One region of the Arhodomonas sp. KWT genome, then DNA from elsewhere that is predicted to be linked to it. Evidence: riboswitches for the same ligand, from Rfam matches in the RefSeq annotation. Region 1 holds a riboswitch; the other holds the start of a gene.
The links. A riboswitch is a leader RNA that binds a small molecule or an ion and turns the genes downstream of it on or off. The one in region 1 is predicted to bind thiamine pyrophosphate.
Positions count from the first base shown of each region.

Region 2: another riboswitch for thiamine pyrophosphate. It lies ahead of thiC (phosphomethylpyrimidine synthase ThiC); the one in region 1 lies ahead of G7A99_RS07435 (sodium:solute symporter).

Region 1 is NZ_WNXE01000029.1:4,165-10,573, reverse strand. It holds gene G7A99_RS07465 (inner membrane protein YpjD) at 1-37, opposite strand, end outside; gene ffh (signal recognition particle protein) at 181-1,584, shown strand; gene rpsP (30S ribosomal protein S16) at 1,690-1,950, shown strand; gene rimM (ribosome maturation factor RimM) at 1,966-2,490, shown strand; gene trmD (tRNA (guanosine(37)-N1)-methyltransferase TrmD) at 2,493-3,245, shown strand; gene rplS (50S ribosomal protein L19) at 3,258-3,638, shown strand; TPP riboswitch at 3,788-3,891, shown strand; gene G7A99_RS07435 (sodium:solute symporter) at 3,881-5,263, shown strand; gene G7A99_RS07430 (proline racemase family protein) at 5,329-6,354, shown strand; gene ald (alanine dehydrogenase) at 6,367-6,409, opposite strand, start outside.
Region 2 is NZ_WNXE01000005.1:61,878-67,589, reverse strand. It holds gene G7A99_RS02520 (PAAR domain-containing protein) at 1-232, opposite strand, end outside; gene G7A99_RS02515 (PilZ domain-containing protein) at 757-1,134, opposite strand; gene G7A99_RS02510 (IclR family transcriptional regulator) at 1,211-2,035, opposite strand; gene thiC (phosphomethylpyrimidine synthase ThiC) at 2,132-4,012, opposite strand; TPP riboswitch at 4,107-4,212, opposite strand; gene G7A99_RS02500 (hypothetical protein) at 4,363-4,602, shown strand; gene hyi (hydroxypyruvate isomerase) at 4,671-5,453, shown strand; gene G7A99_RS02490 (GntR family transcriptional regulator) at 5,463-5,712, opposite strand, start outside.

The DNA.
Region 1 (6,409 bases):
GGGCGATGACGGTGATAGTCAGTAAGGGGTGAATCATTCGCGCCGGTGTGCGCTCCTTGAGTTGGCGTCGATCATCGCACACCTTGCTCCGGGCTTCGAGTCCCGGACACGGTCCTCGCCCCGGCATCGCCCCGACCGTTATACTAACGGGCTGTCGACGAATATCCATTGGAGCGCGCCATGTTCAGCAGTCTCAGCGAACGGCTCGAGGGCATCAGCAAGCGCCTGCGCGGCCAGGGGCGGTTAACGGAGGACAACATCCGCGACACCCTCCGCGAGGTGCGCATGGCGCTGCTCGAGGCGGATGTCGCGCTGCCGGTGGTCAAGTCCTTCGTCAACGACGTCCGTGAGCGTGCCCTCGGCTCGGAGGTGATGAAGAGCCTCTCGCCGGGGCAGGCCTTCGTGAAGATCGTGCGCGACGAGCTCGTGCGCGTGATGGGCGAGGAGAACACCGGCCTGGACCTGGCCACCCGCCCGCCCGCAGTGGTCCTGGTGGCGGGGCTGCAGGGCTCCGGCAAGACCACCAGTATCGCCAAGCTCGGGCGCTGGCTCGCCGAGCGTGAGAAAAAGAAGGTCCTCACCGTATCCCTGGACGTCTACCGTCCCGCCGCCATCGATCAACTCGAGCGCCTCGCCGGCGAGGTGGGCGTGGATTTCCAGCCCACCCAGACCAGCGACGACCCGGTGACCGCGGCCGAGGCGGCCGTGGACCGTGCCCGGCGCGAGTACTACGACGTCCTGCTGGTCGACACCGCCGGCCGGCTGCACGTCGACGAGACGATGATGGACGAGGTCAAGCGCGTGCACGGCGCCCTCGATCCGGTGGAGACGCTGTTCGTCGTCGACAGCATGACCGGCCAGGACGCCGTCAACACCGCCAAGGCGTTCGACGAGGCGCTGCCCCTCACCGGTGTGGTCCTCACCAAGACCGACGGCGACGCCCGCGGCGGTGCGGCGCTGTCGATCCGCTACATCACCGGCAAGCCCATCAAGTTCCTCGGTGTCGGCGAGAAGACCGACGCCCTCGAGCCCTTCCACCCGGACCGGGTGGCCTCCCGCATCCTCGGCATGGGCGACGTGCTCAGCCTCGTCGAGGAGGTCGAGCGCTCGGTGGACAAGAGCGAAGCCGAGAAGATGGCTTCCAAGCTCAAGAAGGGCAAGGGCTTCGATCTCGACGACCTGCGCAAGCAGATGCAGCAGATCAACAAGATGGGCGGCATGGGCGGGTTGATGGACAAGCTCCCCGGCATGGGCAAGCTCACCGAGCAGATGCAGGACCAGGTCGGTGAGAAGCAGATCCGTCGCCAGATCGCGATCATCGACTCCATGACCCCGCGCGAGCGGCGCCGCCCCGACATCATCAGCGGCTCGCGCAAGCGCCGCATCGCTCGCGGCAGCGGGCTGCAGGTGCAGGACGTCAACCGCCTGCTCAAGCAGCACAAGCAGATGCAGAAGATGATGAAGCAGATGAAGAAGGGCGGGATGCAGAAGATGATGCGCCAGTTCGGCGGCGGCGGAGGCGGCGGCTTTCCACCGGGGGGCGGCGGCATGCCGCCCGGCGGCCCGTCCGGTTTCCTGCGGTGATGCCCCGTCGGGGCGGTTTTACATCGGCGCGGTTTCAAGTAGACTTGCGCGTTTTACATCGGTAGCCCAGTTCTGTTTGCCGATCACAGGGGATTAACGAACACGATGGTAACCATTCGTCTAGCTCGCACTGGCGCGAAGAAGCGGCCCTTCTACCACCTGATCGTTACCGACAGCCGCAACCCGCGGGACGGTCGGTTCATCGAGCGCCTCGGGTTCTATAACCCGGTCGCGACCGGTCAGGAAGTCTCGCTCAAGCTCGAGCTCGAGCGTGTCGACCACTGGCTCGAGCGTGGCGCCCGTCCGACCGAGAGTGCCGAGGGGCTGATCCGCAAGGCGCGCAAGGGCGCGGCCGCGGAGGCGTAACGACCCGGGAGGCGGCTGGTGCAGCGTGGCGCGCAGGATGACCCGCCCGTGGTGCTGGGCGAGATCGTGGGCGTTCACGGTGTGCAGGGCTGGGTCAAGGTGTATTCCTGGACCCGGCCGATGGATAACATCCTCGGCTTCACCGAGTGGCAGCTGCTCGACGATGCCGGCGCCGCGCGTACTCTGAAGCTGCGTTCGGGCCGGCAACAGGGCAAGGGCCTGATCGCGCATCTGGAGGGCGTCGAAGACCGCGATGCGGCGCGGGCGCTCATCGGGCGACAGATCGCCGTGCCCCGCTCGGCGCTGCCGCCGGCGGAAGAGGGTGAGTACTACTGGCACGACCTCGTCGGGCTCGAGGTCGTCAACCGCGAGGGCGTGGTCCTCGGCCGTGTCAGGCGGCTGATGGAGACCGGGGCGAACGACGTGATGGTCGTGGCCGGCGAGCGCGAGCGGCTGATCCCGTTCGTCGTCGACGTCTTCGTCCTCGACGTCGATCTCGGCGCGGGGCGCCTGGAGGTCGACTGGGACCCGGAAGACTGACGGTGCGCTTCGATGTCGTCACGATCTTCCCGGAGATGCTCCGGGCGATCACGGAATCCGGGGTGACCCGGCGCGCGGTGGAGCGCGGGCTGATCGAGATCGCCCCGCAGGACCCGCGGGACTACACGACGGACCGCCACCGCACGGTGGACGACCGGCCCTACGGCGGCGGTCCCGGCATGGTCATGAAGGTCCAGCCGTTGCGCGACGCGATACACGCGGCGCGTTCGGCGGTGCCGACGCCGGCGACGGTGGTCTATCTCAGCCCTCAGGGCCGGCCGCTGGACCAGGCGACGGTGAGCGAGCTGGCGCGGCTGCCGCGGCTCATTCTGCTGTGCGGCCGCTACGAGGGTGTGGACGAGCGCCTGATCGCCGCGGAGGTGGATCGCGAGATCTCGGTCGGGGATTTCGTGGTCAGTGGCGGCGAGCTGCCGGCGATGATGCTCATCGATGCGGTGAGCCGGCTGGTGCCCGGGGTGCTCGGGCATGTGGATTCCGCCGAGGAGGATTCCTTCACGGCGGGATTGCTGGACTGCCCGCACTATACGCGTCCGGAGTCCATCGACGGGCGCGACGTGCCGGCGGTGCTGCTCGGCGGCGATCACCAGGCGGTGGCGCGCTGGCGGCGCAAGCAGGCGTTGGGACGGACTTGGCTGCGGCGCCCTGAGCTGCTGTCCGGGCGGGAGCTGGACGGCGACGCGCAGGCGCTACTGGAAGAATTCATCGAGGAGTACCGAGGGGACTCGGAACGCTAGGGGTTTGTGGTCATGAGCAACATCATCAAAGAGCTTGAGCGGGAACAGATCGAAAAGTCCGGGCGCAGCCTCGACGCGTTCGCACCCGGTGACACCGTGCTGGTGAACGTCTGGGTCAAGGAGGGCAACCGCGAGCGTGTGCAGCCCTTCGAGGGCGTGGTCATCGCCAAGCGCAACCGCGGCGTGAACTCCGCGTTCACCGTGCGCAAGACCTCCCACGGCGAGGGCGTCGAGCGCGTCTTCCCGCTGCACAGCCCGGTGATCGAGAGCATCAAGGTCAAGCGCAAGGGCGACGTGCGCCGCGCCAAGCTCTACTATCTCCGCGATCGTCAGGGCAAGGCCGCCCGCATCAAGGAGAAGATCCGCACCAAGGGTGCGAAGCAGGGCGCCTGAGGCGCAACGCCCGTCCGTGTCCCCCGCGCCGGGGGGCGCGCGAGCGTGACGAAGGCCATCGGCACCCCGTGCCGGTGGCCTTTTTCGTGGCACCGCCGGATTTGCCATCGGCGCGGCTGCGCGCGAGAATCACCGACTCACCACAATCCGACCGTCGCCAGGGGAGTCCGTCACGGACTGAGAGTGCGCGCCGCGCAGACCCTGGAACCTGATCCGGATCATACCGGCGGAGGTAGCGCGACATGTACCTGACCCTTGCCACGCTCGGCGTGGCCCTCATCGCCTTTACCTGGATCGGCCTGCGTGCCCGTGCCACCTCGGCCGGGCTGGACGACTACGTCACCGCCCGCAACAGCCAGGGCGCGACCGTGCTGGGCCTGTCCTTCCTCGCCTCCGGCATGGGGGCATGGATCCTTTTCGCCCCGCCGGAGGTGGGCGCCTTCGTGGGGCCGGTGGCCCTCGCCGGCTATGCCGTCGGTGCCGCGCTGCCGTTCCTGGTCTTCGCGCTCTGCGGCCCGGCGATCCGGTCCCGGGTGCCCCAGGGGCGCAGCATCGGCGACTTCGCGGAGGCCTGTTACGGGACGGCGGTGCGGCGCTGGGTGGCGCTGATCTCCGTGCTCTACATGCTGTGCTTCCTCGCCGCGGAACTCACCGCCATCGGCGCGATCACCGCGCTGCTGTCGGATCTGGACGGCGGCGTGGTCGTGGTAGCCGTGGCGGTGGCGACCCTCGCCTACACCGCCGCCGGCGGACTGCGCGCGAGCCTGGAGACGGACCGCTGGCAGGCCTGGCTGCTGCTTGCCTTATTGGCCCTGGTGACCGGTGTCGCCCTGGGCGGGACGGGACGGCCGCCGGCGGCGTCGGCGATGCCCTCGGTGCCGCTGGCGGACGGCCTGGCGGTGGCACTGGCGCTGGTGCTCGCGGTGACCGCCGCCAACCTCTTCCACCAGGGCTACTGGCAGCGGGTCTGGGCCGCTCGGGACGCGCGTGTGCTCGGGCGCGGGGCGCTCCTCGGGGCCGGCACCACCGTCGTGGTGGTCGCGGTGATCGGTGCCCTGGGCATCGTCGCGGCGATGACCGGACTGTCCCTCGGCGATCCGCCGATCCCTTTCTTCGCGCTGCTCAATGCCGCCCCCGCATGGGTGACCCTGCCGGCGCTGGTCCTGGCGGTCACGCTGGTGGCGTCGTCCGTGGACACGCTGCAGAACGGCATCGCCTCGCTGGCGGTCACCGAGGCCCGCGGCCTGTCGCTCGGTGCGGCCCGCTGGGTGACCGTGGTGCTGATGGTGCCGGTGGTGGCCGTCGCGTTGCAGGGCCTGTCCGTGCTGCGACTGTTCCTCATCGCCGACCTGCTGTGCGCGACCACGGTGGTGCCGGTGCTCATGGGACTGTGGCGGCGGACCACGCCGGCCGCCGCGGTGGCCGGCACCGCCGCCGGTCTCGCGGGTTCCATTGTGCCGGGCTGGTGGCAGGGTGGCGGTCCCGTCGCCGGCCTCCATGCGGCCTCGTTCCCCGGTGGGGCGCCGACCCTGGGGCCTTTCGCCGGGGCGATGATCGCCTCTACGGCGGTCTGCCTGCTGGTGGCACTGCTCGTGCCCGGACGCGAGGCCGTCGCCCGGGCCTGAATGGTTCCGTGGCCGCCTTTCCGGGCGGCGGTTAGAATGGCGGTTTTTTCGACGGGGGAGTGCCCATGGCGGAGAAGACGGCCTACACGGTGGTGGACATGCACACGGCGGGCGAGCCGGTGCGTATCTTCACGGGCGGGTTGCCCGAGCTGGCCGGCGAGACCCTGCTCGATCGCCGGCGCGACGCGATGGATCACCACGACCACGTGCGCCGGCGCCTGATGCTGGAGCCCCGCGGGCATGCCGACATGTACGGCGTGTGGCCGACGCGGGCGAGCCATCCGGATGCCGCCATGGCGGTGCTGTTCACCCACAACGAGGGCTATAGCACCATGTGCGGGCACGCCACCATCGCCCTGGGTCGGTATGCGGTGGACCAGGGGCTGGTGACCCTGGGTCCGGACGGCGCCGACTTCGTGCTGGAGTGCCCCTGCGGGCCGGTCACCGTGCATGTGCACGCGGACGCCGATGGTGCCCCGGGGGACGTGAGCTTCGACAGCGTGCCGGCCTTCGCCAGCCACCTGGACGCCGACGTGACCGTGCCGGAGTACGGCCGTATCGCCGTGGACGTCGCCTATGGCGGGGCGTTCTACGTGATCGTGCCCGCCTCGCGGCTGGGGCTCGATCTCTTCGCCACCCCCTACGAGCAGCTGCTCCACGCCGCCCGCGCCATGACCGCTGCGGCCCGCGAGCAGCTCAGCGTGAGCCATCCGGACGCCGACGACCTCGGTTTCATCTACGGCACCATTCTCACCGACGACGTCCCGCCGAGCAGCGAGGCACCGAGCCACAACGTGTGCATCTTCGGCGGCGGGCAGGTGGATCGCAGCCCCACCGGCTCCGGCGTCACCGCGCGGCTCGCGCTCGCCCACGCCCGCGGGCTGATCGAGCCGGGACAGACGCGGACGTTCCGCGGCATCGCCGGGGTGGACTTCACCGCCGCGGTGCGCGGGGCCGCCGCCGACGGCAGCGTGGTCGTCACCGTGGGTGGCCGCGGCCACTACGTCGGTGAGGCGCGGTTCGTGGTCGAGGCCGGCGACCCGCTGGCCGACGGCGTCGCCCTGCCGGACGAGCTGTGGGGGCGGCGCTGAGCGCGCCCCCACTCATCCCTTGAGGGCCTCCCGGGGGGGCAGGTAGCGGTAGCCC
Region 2 (5,712 bases), on a different contig from region 1:
TGAGCGTCGCGCCGCAGGCGCACTTGTCGCCCTCTCTGGCGAGGGGGCGGCCGTCGACGAGGGCCGTGGGGTCGCCGGTCACGATCACCGACGGGGTGTGGCCGTCCCTGGGGCAGCTCACGCGGTCGCCGACCCGCGCGACCCGACGTTCCCGAACGAAAGTGCTGTCCGCGCCCTCCAGCACGATGCCGCCGTGGGAGGTGCGGTCTCCCATCAGGATGACCGGCCTCATCGGTGCCGTTCCCCGCGACGTGCGCGTGCTGTCGGCGTGTCCGCGGCCGGGGGCGATGACGGCCGGCCGGAGGGAGCGGTCGCACGACCGGCGATGGCGGAGGCAGTGGACGGGGAGGTCCCCGGTGAGGACGTGCCGGCCTGTACGCGTAGGGGGGACGCGCGGTACGGCGATGCAAAGGCGATGCCTGTCATGAGCACCTTCCGTGGTCTCCAGGTCAATGACAGAGGGTTTTTGCCCGCCTCCCTGGCGGGCATGCGGCCGGTGGGTATCTCCGACCGGCGTTCGCCGCTATCTAGGCCTAAAAGAGAAGGGATGTCAACGGCGGGCGGCGGTCACTGAGACGTCGGTCGCGGTCGAGCGTGGGAAGCGTGGTGGCTGACTTCAGCGGGTGGTGACACGGCGGAATCGGGGCCTTGCGGCGGTGCGTGATATCCCCCGGGTACGCCGTTCGTGCAGCGCTCCCATCGTGGTCTCGGGGGCCGTGTCGTGCGGCGTGCTGTGAGGGCCGGATGACGGCAGGCTCAGTCCGTGCGGTCGCCGAGCCCGGCGAGGGCCTCCAGCTCGCGCTCCAGCAGCTCGGGGTCGCCGAGGTTGAGCTCCACCAGGCGGCGGAGGTGGCCGGCGCTCTCTACCGGCAGGTCGTCGCAGCGCAGGCCGACGAAGCCCGCCTCACGGTGCATGGGCGTGACGTGCATGCGGATGACCACCTCGTCGCCGAGGGGGATCGTGAGGGTGGCGGGGGTATCCGCGATGGCCGCCTCGGCCTCGGGTCGGACCAGGGCGCCGTGCAGGCTGATGTCGATCACCCGCACGGGGATGCCGGCGCCGTCCGCCTCGAGCCGGGCCGGCTGATCCATGTCGATGCGGCTGAAGCGCCGGCGCTCGTCGCTGTCGCTCATGCTCCCCTCTCCGTGTTCCGGCTGCCTGCCGCCAGCGTAGTCCTTCCCGGACGTCGCGCACAGTCCCGGCGGCGGTTCACGGGCCGTCCGGGGCATGGCCGCCCAGGCGGGCGGTGATCTCACGGGCGGTGCGCGAGACCGCCGCGCCGAGCTCGTGCATGAGGCTGTCGGTGATCCGCGCCCTCGGGCCGGAGACCGAGATTGCCGCGAGTGCCGCGCCGGTCTCGTCGTGCAGGGTCGCGGCGACGCAGCGCAGGCCGATGGCGTGTTCCTCGTAGTCGCAGGCGTAGCCGCGCTCGCGGATCTCGGCGAGGTTGGCGTGCAGCCGCGCCGGGGTGTCCAGGGTGTTCTCGGTGACCCGCGAGAGCCCCCGGCGCTGGAGGATACGCTCCACCTCCGCCTCGGTCATGCCGGCGAGCAGCGCCTTGCCCACGCCGGAGGCATGCAGCGGTGCGCGGCTGCCGAGCCTGACGATCATGCGCATCATCTCCTGGGACTCGACCTGGGCGAGGAACACGGCGTAGCCCTCGTCCTGCACGGCGAGGTTGGCGGTCTCGCCGGTCTCCTCCATGAGCCGGTGGAGGTACGGGCGGGCGACGGCGACGTAGTCGCGGGCGCTGATGAAGCCGTTGCCGACGATGAAGGCGCGCACGCCCACGTGCCACAGCCCGAGCTCCTCGTCCTGCTGGACGAACTGCATCTGCTCCAGGGTGTGGAGCAGGCGGTGGGTGGTGGAGGGCGCCAGCCCGGCCATCTGCGAGACCTCGGAGAGCGTCAGCCCGTGGCCGGCGCCGGAGAGGGCTTCGAGGATGCTCAGGCCGCGGGTCAGGGACTGGCTCTGTGCGGCGCTTCGCCCGCTGGTGCGTGGCCGGCCGGTGGATCGTGTTTGTCGTTCCGCCAACGTCGTTCCCCGTGGAAGGATTTTCCACAATTGTATGCCATCGGGATGGCGGTGTGGGAGGCGGCGGCCGCCCCGGCGGGGGCGGCCGCACAGCGGTCAGCGGCGATGGTAGATCGCGCCGCCCTGTTCGCGGAAGGTCTGCGCCTTCTCGGCGAGCCCCGTCTCCAGGGCGCTGTCGGCGTCCAGGCCGCGCTCGCGGGCGAACGCCTGGACCTCCTGGGAGATGGCCATGGAGCAGAACTTCGGCCCGCACATGGAGCAGAAGTGGGCGACCTTGTGCGCCTGCTTGGGCAGGGTGGCGTCATGGAACTCCCGGGCGCGCTCCGGATCCAGCCCGAGGTTGAACTGGTCGTCCCAGCGGAACTCGAACCGTGCCTTGGACAGGGCGTTGTCGCGGATCTGTGCCGCCGGATGGCCCTTGGCGAGGTCCGCGGCATGGGCGGCGATGCGGTAGGTGACGATGCCCTCGCGGACGTCGTGCTTGTCCGGCAGCCCCAGGTGCTCCTTGGGGGTGACGTAGCAGAGCATCGCGGTGCCTTCCCAGGCGATGTTGGCCGCCCCGAGCGCGGAGGTGATGTGGTCGTAGCCGGGGGCAATGTCCGTGGCCAGCGGCCCCAGGGTGTAGAACGGCGCCTCGTGGCAGTGGCGCAGCTGCTCGCCCATGTTCTCGCGGATGCGGTGCAGCGGCACGTGACCCGGACCCTCGATCATCACCTGGGCATCGTGGCGCCAGGCGACGTCGGTGAGCTCGCCCAGGGTGCGCAGCTCCGCCATCTGGGCGTCGTCGTTGGCGTCGGCGATGGAGCCGGGGCGCAGGCCGTCGCCCAGTGAGAAGGCCACGTCGTAGGCCTTCATGATCTCGCAGATCTCCTCGAAGCGTTCGTAGAGGAAGGACTCCCGGTGGTGGGCCAGGCACCACTTGGCCATGATCGAGCCGCCGCGGGAGACGATGCCCGTGAGCCGGTCCACGGTCAGGGGGACGAAGGGCAGGCGCACGCCGGCGTGGATGGTGAAGTAGTCCACGCCCTGCTCGGCCTGCTCGATGAGGGTGTCCCGGAAGATCTCCCAGGTCAGGGCCTCGGCCTCGCCGTCGACCTTCTCCAGGGCCTGGTAGATGGGTACCGTGCCGACAGGCACCGGCGAGTTGCGGATCACCCACTCCCGCGTCTCGTGGATGTCCCGGCCGGTGGACAGGTCCATGATCGTGTCCGCCCCCCAGCGGGTGGCCCAGACCATCTTCTCCACCTCCTCGCCGATGGAGGAGGTCACCGCCGAGTTGCCCATGTTGGCGTTGACCTTCACCCTGAAGTTGCGGCCGATGATCATGGGCTCGCTCTCCGGGTGGTTGATGTTCGCCGGGATGATGGCCCGGCCCCGGGCCACCTCGTCGCGCACGAACTCCGGCGTGATGGTCTCCGGCAGGCTCGCGCCCCGGGGCTCGCCCGGGTGGCGGCGGCCCAGGGCGGGATCGTCGCGACTGGCCTCCAGGCGCTGGTTCTCGCGCACGGCGACGAATTCCATCTCCGGGGTGACGATGCCCCGCCGTGCGTAGTGCATCTGGGTGACGTTGGCGCCGCTGCGCGCCCGCCGCGGGGTACGTTCCGCGGGGAAGCGCCAGGTCGTCGTGCCGGCGTCGGCACGCCGCTCGCGGCCGTAGCGCGAGCTCAGATCGTCGAGGCGCTCGCTGTCGCCGCGCTCGGCGATCCAGTCCGCGCGTAGCGGTGCCAGACCCGCGCACAGGTCGATGGCGGCGGCCGGGTCGGTGTACGGGCCGGAGGTGTCGTAGACCGCCAGCGGCGGGTTGGGTTCGGGCCCGTTGCGGGTGGGCGTGTCCGCCTGCACGATCTCGCGCATGGGCACGCGCACGTCCGCACGGCGACCGCTGACGTGGATGCGCCGGGACCCCGGGAACGGCCGGGTCACGGCCTCGCCGAGGGCGGCCGCGGTGCCGCGGATATCGGTATCGGTGTCGTTCATGATGTGTCGCCTCTGCTCGCAGATAGTGAAAAGGCGACGAAAAGGGGGGAGGGAAGGTTGCACGTCCGCGATGACGGCGGACGCCGGCCGGTGGCCGGTGATGTGCAAAGCTCCCTGCGCCGGTACGAACCGGATCAGGTTCCAAGGGACTCTCTCAGCCCGGCATGCGTCGTCGCACCCGGGCACCCCCGCTTCTTCGTCCAGTAACGTCCCCGGCGCGGCCGGGGACTGTCACCGAGACTAGAACCGGCGTGTCTGCCGGTCAAATGCGGGTTTGATCTGGATCAATGCCCCTGTCGCCCCGTTGCGATGTGATCGTCCGGTCATGTTTTGAACGAGCGGAGGCAGTCATGGCCGTAGTCACGAACCAGTCCTGGGATCACCTCGAGTGCCCGGCATGTGCGGCGTGGCAGGTGGTGCCCCGTGGCGCGGCGGTGTCGCTGGAATGCCGCTGCGGCCGGCCGGATCCGGCGGCGCATCTGCGCCGGCCCGCGACCGGCTACGAGGTAATGCTTGCGAGTCAGCGCCGGTCGCTGTTGACCGTCCACGAGCCCGTGCCCGCGGGCGAGGGCCTGCGCGAGGCGGCCTGACCCGTTACCCGGTCCGGCGGGACCCTGCGCTACACTGGCGGTCCATTGCGGACCGCCGGTGAGTTCCCATGCCCCGTTTCGCCGCCAATCTGTCGATGCTGTTCACGGAGCGCCCATTCCCGGCGCGTTTCGAGGCTGCCGCCGCCGCGGGGTTCCGTGGTGTCGAGTGCCATTTCCCCTACGACTATCCGGCGCCGGTGCTCGCCGGCGCCCTGGCGGACAGCGGTCTGAGCCAGGTGCTGTTCAATCTGCCCGCCGGGGACTGGGCCGCCGGCGAGCGCGGGATCGCCTGCCATCCGGACCGCCGGGATGAGTTCCGGGCCGGCGTGGATACCGCGATCCACTACGCTCGCGCGCTGGCGTGCCCGCGGGTGAACTGCCTCGCCGGGCGGCTCCCCGGGGACGTCTCTGCGGAGTGCGCGCGGGAGTGCCTGGTCGACAACCTGCGCTATGCCGCGCCGAGGCTTGCCGACGCCGGCGTGCAGCTGCTCGTCGAGCCGATCAACACCCGCGACGTGCCGGGCTTCTTCCTCTGCCGCTCCGACCAGGCCCTCGGAGTGATGGACGATGCCGGCGTCGCCAATCTCGCGTTGCAGTACGACGTCTACCACATGCAGGTGATGGAGGGGGACCTGGTGCGGCATATCGAGTCCGCGTTCTCCCGCATCGGCCACGTCCAGGTCGCGGACAACCCGGGCCGCCACGAGCCGGGCACCGGGGAGATACATTACCCCTTCGTGTTCGAGCGACTGGACGCGCTCGGCTACGACGGCTGGGTCAGCGCCGAGTACGTGCCCCGCAGCGGTACCGCGGCCGGACTCGGCTGGCTGATGCCCTACCTCCGGGGGTAGGGCGGCGGGTCAGCGCCGGAGGATCTCGGCGAGGTCCACCGGGCGCTCCTCGTCGCTGAGCGCGAGCCGGGATTCCAGGGTGGAGAGGTGCTGGCGCACCAGCGTGGCCGCCTCGTCGCCGCGGCCCTCGGCCAGGCAGCGCACCAGCTCCTGGTGGTCGTCACCGAGGTAGCAGGCGCTCATCCCGGGGGCCTTGTACAGCGCGATCACGATCGAGGTGCGGATCACCAGCTCCCGGAGCATGCGGCCGAGCACCTCG